DNA from 2 places in the Alteromonas sp. H02 genome. Region 1 is predicted to be linked to the other one. Evidence: predicted binding sites of a transcription regulator. Region 1 holds the regulator's gene; the other holds the start of a gene.

Region 1 (3,210 bases):
CTGATTTCAAAAAAGACATCGAGGTGTTTTCCGAGTCACAGTTCCTCGACGGTAAGAATAAAAAGTCTATCCTGATTGATAATGTACAGGTTACCCAGGGCTCGCTCAGCATTAAGGCCGACCGGGTAGAAGTAGAAGCTGGCGGCGGCAAGGGCAAGGAAATATTTATCGCTACTGGCAAACCTGCTGTATACAGCCAGACTCTGGACGATGGCCGGGTTGTGGAAGCCCGTGCATTTGAGATCCGTTATGAAGTGGCGAATCGCACTATTTCGCTGGCCGGTGATGCCGAATTGAATCAGAATACCAGTGTCGTAAAAGGTGAAACCATCGTTTACGACATGGAAAAAGAACAACTTAAAGCCACCGGTGACGGCAGCGGCAGTGAAGATGGCCGGGTGCGTACCGTGTTTAGTCTGGAAGATATTGAAGCCGTGCGCGACGAAAGCAAGGCCAGTGATAGCACAGACGACCAACAGGATAATGACAACGAATGACCACCCTGACCGCCACCCACTTAGCTAAGTCGTATAAGTCCCGGCAGGTAGTAAGGGATGTTAGCGTTGAGGTATCTGCCGGCCAGATTGTTGGCCTGTTAGGCCCCAATGGTGCAGGTAAAACCACCACTTTTTACATGATTGTAGGCCTGGTGGCACTGGATAAGGGCGATATTCGCATCGACGAGATGGATCTGACCCGCCAGCCCATGCACGAACGTGCCCGCAACGGAATTGGTTATCTACCCCAGGAAGCCTCTATTTTCAGAAAGTTAACGGTTTTTGACAATATCATGGCAATATTGCAGACACGCAAAGACCTTTCTTCTGCCGAACAGCAAAATGAAGCCGATGCGCTACTTGATGAATTCAATATCAACCATATACGTAATAGTACAGGGATGAGTTTGTCGGGGGGAGAGCGGCGTCGGGTAGAAATTGCCAGGGCACTGGCGGCGAATCCAAAATTTATTTTGCTCGATGAACCCTTTGCGGGAGTTGACCCAATTTCGGTTAATGATATAAAGAAGATCATACAGCATCTTCGTGACCGTGGAATTGGTATCCTGATTACCGACCACAACGTCCGGGAAACCCTCGACGTATGCGAGAAAGCCTACATTGTGAGTCAGGGGGAATTAATCGCCCAGGGCACCGCCGAACAGGTTTTAAGTAATCAAAAGGTCAAGGATGTATACCTGGGTGAGCAATTCAGGCTATAGTTAGATGCATATAGACAACAAATTTTGTCCCGATCAATAATAAGCAAGGCGTTAAGAACAGAAGTAGATGAAACCATCTTTACAGCTCAAATTTAGTCAACAACTTACTATGACGCCACAATTGCAGCAGGCGATTAAACTGCTGCAACTATCTACTCTGGATTTACAACAGGAAATCCAGGAAGCGCTCGATTCAAATCCGTTATTGGAAGTTGATGACAACAGCGACAACGATACGGTTGAGAAAAGTAAACTCGATGCGGAAGCGGATGCCGCAGCAACCGCCAGCACCGAGACCAGCATGGACACCAATGAGGCCCTCGAAAAGAACGAGTTGCCCGACGAATTACCCATCGACAGCACCTGGGATGAATATTATTCGGCCTCCTCAGCGCCAGCGCCAGGCCCTGCTTCCAACGACGATGAGAATGTTTTTCAGGGTGAAACCACCGACAATATTCAGGACCACCTGCTCTGGCAAATGCGCCTCACGCCCTTCAGCGATGTAGACCGTGCCATTGCGATTGCCATTATTGATTCGATTGACGAATCAGGATATTTAACCGTAACAGTTGAAGATATCCTGCAGAGCGTCAATACTGAAGATATGGAAGAACCGGTTGAAGTGGACGAAATTGAATGCGTGCTGAAACGGATCCAAATGTTCGACCCGATTGGTTCAGGCTCACGTACCCCGCAGGAGTGTCTACTGGTCCAGTTAAAACAATTTGCTCCCGACACGCCATGGCTCAAGGAAGCAAAAACCCTGATTGAAGACTATGCCGACCTGCTGGGCAGCAAGGACTATCGCACCTTAATGCGTAAATCACGCCTGAAGGAAGACGATTTGCGTGAAGCAATGCGCTTACTGCAAACCCTTAATCCGCGTCCGGGCAGTGCATTAATTACTCAGGAGCCCGAGTACGTTATTCCCGACGTATCGGTCACCAAGAAAAAAGGCCGTTGGGTGGTTGAACTCAATCCCGACAGCCTGCCAAAACTGAGCGTAAATCAGCAGTACGCTGCCATGAGCCGTCAGGCCCGCAACAGTTCAGATTCCCAGTTTATTCGCTCGCATATGCAGGAAGCCAAGTGGTTTATCAAGAGCCTGGAGTCGCGTAACGAAACCTTGCTCAAGGTTGCTAACTGCATTGTGCAGCAGCAAATGGGCTTTTTCGAACACGGCCCGGAAATGATGAAGCCTATGGTCCTCAATGACGTAGCCGAAATGGTTGATATGCATGAATCTACCATTTCGCGGGTAACCACTCAGAAATACATGCACACCCCCCGCGGTATTTTTGAACTGAAGTATTTCTTCTCCAGCCACGTAGCCACCGAGTCGGGCGGAGAATGTTCATCTACTGCCATCCGCGCTCTGATTAAAAAACTGGTTGCCGCCGAGAAGCCCAGTAAACCACTAAGCGACAGCAAAATTGCTCAATTGTTGGCCGAACAAGGTATAAAAGTTGCCCGGCGGACAATAGCAAAATACCGGGAATCCTTGTCGATTCCACCGTCTAACCAACGCAAGAGCCTTATTTAGGCCGAAATATAAGGAAGACGAACTATGCAAATAAATCTTACAGGTCATCACATCGAGATAACCGATTCTTTGCGTAATTATGTTGATACCAAGTTTAGTAAACTGGAGCGCCACTTTGATCACATATCCAATGTGCATGTGATCCTCAACGTGGAAAAGCTTGCTCAAAAAGCCGAAGCCACGATGCATTTGAGTGGCGCGGAAGTATTTGCCTCGTCAGAAAATCAAGATATGTATGCCGCGATAGACAGTATGGTCGACAAACTGGATCGCCAGGTAATTAAGCATAAGGAAAAGCTCAAAAAGCACTAGGCCCAATTTAACCTTATGAATATTCAAGCCTTAGTTAGCCTGGATCGCACTGAATGTGCGGTCCAGTGCAACAGTAAAAAAAGAATTTTAGAAATCATCAGCGATATTGCTGCCGAAACCAACGCCGAAATTC
Region 2 (3,210 bases), 1.8 Mb from region 1:
GTTGGCGCGGTCAAGTCCGATAACAATTTCAGACAGATAAGGGACATTCGTTAGTTCATCAACGATGTGGCCCAATGCCGGTCCTTCAAGCTCTGAAAACAGTGATGGCAAGATAAGTGCCATCGGACGTTTCTGAGAAAAGCGTAACAGCTCAGCTTCGAGTGCTTCGGTCGAGCGGCTGGCGAGATTGTGTAGCGTTGTCACGACACCATTTTGGTAAAAATCGGCCATGTGTCCTCCTAATCTTTCAATGAAAGCAATTGTGTAAGCGTTTCTGTCCAGCCCTCAGGGCCAAGTTTTGTGCTGGTATATACGTTATCTTTTTTATCCAGTGGGGGAGGCTCATGGGTGGGTGACGCGATGCGCACGGCAATATCGGCAGCTTCCATCATGGCGATGTCATTTTTGCCATCGCCTAATGCAATAGACGTTGCAGTAACCGCCGATTGACGCCGATACTCCTCCATAAACCAGCTTAGTGCCTTACCTTTAGTACAGTCTCCGGAAATATGGATGAAACGCCCGCCTTCCAGCGGAGTTGCGCCACGTTCTCTGACTGACTCGATAAACTCGGCTTTGCGAATATCACTACCAAGCCACATTACCGGTTCGCCAAATTGGCGTTTGGCTGCTAAGCGGGCTTCATCCTCGCTCAAACCGGTGGCAGCCATTAAATCTTCGGTGCTCATTTCGCTAAAATGAGTAAATTCACCCGCAAAATCTGCTTTAACGATTTCAAGTAATTTTAACCAGTAGCCCTTTGACGAAATAAAGGACTTACACCAAAAACCGTCCTGCCAGATGGTACCTGCCGGTTTTTGTTTAAAAAATCCGTGTGGAATATAAGCAGCTGCACCGTTCTCCACCACGAATGGGCCGTTCAAACCGATCTTTTCCCGTAGCTCGGTCATCTCTGCAAAGGTTTTACTGGTATTGGGTATCACCGGTACTCCGCGTGCCGAAAGAGCATCCAGCGTGGGCTGAGCGGCGGCAAAACTATAGGTATGGTGATCCAGCAACGTGCCGTCCATGTCAGTAAAGATCACAGTACTTGATTGATCCATTAAACAGCCTTTTCTACATGAGTGATTTGACGGGTTTCGTCCAGATGGTAAACGTAATTACACTGCGGCGGCAATGTTTCCAGACTTTGTTCTGTTAAGCGTTGATAATGCTGTATAAACCGTTCGATTTCCAGGTCGGTCATAATGCCACTGTGCGCTTCAGATGAACCCAGTTTAGCAGCCAGTTTGTGTTCCTGCTCTTTTCGCCAGTTATATACCTGATCAAAAGAGGGCGCTTTCAGCATTACCCAAAAAGACATTTGTTCAAACAGGGCCTGGTAAGAATCCGCCAACTGTTTGTTAACGTAATTGCGCCAGGTGCCAAGTGGATCTTCATCATGCTCCAGTGCGTTAACCGGTTCCGCCAGCTTAGCTTTGGTTTGCGGTTTTACGCCCCAACACCAGCCCTCTACCAGTACTATGTCTGGTGGTGAGTGGATAACCGGCCACTCAACTACCGGAAATGGGTTGTCAATGGCTTTATTAAAACGTGGAATCGAGACAGTGCCATAGCCTCGTAAGCGGTCGAATGTCGTTTGCGCCAGTGATACATCGTGGGTGCCGGGTACGCCCCGGGTAGCCAGTAACGGGTGCACTTTTATAGCCAGCGCATTGCGGCTTGATTTATCCAGATAAAAATCATCCAGCGATAACGACACCACATTGAGCTTTTTAAACTCGCTCAGATAAAACACTAAAAAGTCGCACAGCGTTGATTTTCCCGAGCCTTGGCAACCATTAACACCAACGAAGAATGGCTTCTTTGCACTATCTTGGTGCTCATGGATTTCATCTGCCAATGGGATGAACCATTTTTGTGCAATGTCGCGGTAGCTCTCTGGAAGTTGATGCGCCGCAAGAAATGTAGAAATGTCCATAAAGCTGCCTTAGTTATTGATGATTCGCACAGCATACTTGTAATTTAGTTACAACATTTGTGCCAATTCAGTCGATAATTACTGCTTAACGATCCCTTTTGGTTATGATTGCACAAAAAGCGATCGAATGCAGGTGTCAGCATGCTTTAAGAAGCGGTTTATCCCTTATTCGCTATAATCACAGCCCGTTTAGGGGCGGGGTAACCCTCAATCGTTTTAGAAGGGTCATCCGGGTCAAGAAAATCCACCAGGGAATGATTAGTCATCCAACGGGTAGCGCGCTGCTCTTCGGTGCTGGTGACGCACTCATCCACCACCTGGCAGTCGTTAAAGCCGAGCCGCTGCAACCACACTAACAATGCTTTTGAGCTGGGCAGGAACCAGACATTGCGCATTTGCGCGTAACGCTCGCCCGCCATCAATACGGTTTGTTCGTCACCATCAACCACAAGGGTTTCCAGTACTAGCTGGCCGCCTTTGCGTAATTGTGACTTAAGTTGTTGTAAAAACTCCATGGGGTCACGGCGGTGATAAAGCACGCCCATCGAAAATACCGTATCGAATGCGCCAACCGGCTGCATGTGTTCAATGCCCAATGGTAAAAAGTGCACGGGTGCCTGGCCGATAAAATGCTTAATCGCTAAGAACTGAATAAGAAACAACTGAGTAGGGTCAATACCGTAAACACCGGCGGCGCCTTCGCCATACATGCGCCACAAATGGTATCCACTGCCGCAGCCTACATCCAGAACCTGTCTGCCGGTCAGTGGTGCCAGATGAGGTAAAACCCGATCCCACTTCCAGTCGGAACGCCACTCAGTATCAATGTGAATGCCGTGAACGTAATAAGGTCCTTTACGCCATGGCATAAACTGGCGGAGTAATCCTTCGATCTGTTTTTGAGTGTAGGTATCGATGTCTGATGCTGCACCTATGGTGACAGACTCTTTAAAGTCGAGTGTACTGGCCTCAGTGGCTGGCAATTTGGCGATCAGCTTTTGCCACTTTTTAAACTCACCGTGCAGCGCCGTGCTGTGCCACTCGTCCATTTGTCGGGGCAGGGTATTGAGCCAGTGTGACAAAGGCCCGTTAAGCAGGTCTTTATAACAGCTGTGAAAGAGTTCAGTTGCAGACATAGATAGTTAACCCGGGTTATTTAATTGCCACCAGTGACATAAAGTTAAAACAGCGATACCACATTACCACATCCGCAAAGCCGGCTTCTTTGAGCCTTGCCTGATGAATATCAAAGGTGTCGATAAGCATGA

The links. The regulator sigma-54, encoded in region 1, starts transcription at its own class of promoters, with help from an activator protein. The targets are predictions, from matches to a motif close to GTTGGCACGNNNNTNGNNT.
Region 2: the regulator sigma-54 is predicted to act here: its motif matches at 1,991-2,009, upstream of AC566Q_RS11475 (kinase).

What each region holds. Positions count from the first base shown of each region.
Region 1 is NZ_CM185021.1:4,262,466-4,265,675, forward strand. It holds gene lptA (lipopolysaccharide transport periplasmic protein LptA) at 1-497, shown strand, start outside; gene lptB (LPS export ABC transporter ATP-binding protein) at 494-1,219, shown strand; gene AC566Q_RS19785 (RNA polymerase factor sigma-54) at 1,287-2,765, shown strand; gene hpf (ribosome hibernation promoting factor) at 2,790-3,077, shown strand; gene ptsN (PTS IIA-like nitrogen regulatory protein PtsN) at 3,093-3,210, shown strand, end outside.
Region 2 is NZ_CM185021.1:2,477,726-2,480,935, forward strand. It holds gene AC566Q_RS11465 (glycosyltransferase family protein) at 1-231, opposite strand, end outside; gene AC566Q_RS11470 (HAD-IIB family hydrolase) at 240-1,064, opposite strand; gene AC566Q_RS11475 (kinase) at 1,064-1,942, opposite strand; gene cmoB (tRNA 5-methoxyuridine(34)/uridine 5-oxyacetic acid(34) synthase CmoB) at 2,101-3,078, opposite strand; gene cmoA (carboxy-S-adenosyl-L-methionine synthase CmoA) at 3,095-3,210, opposite strand, start outside.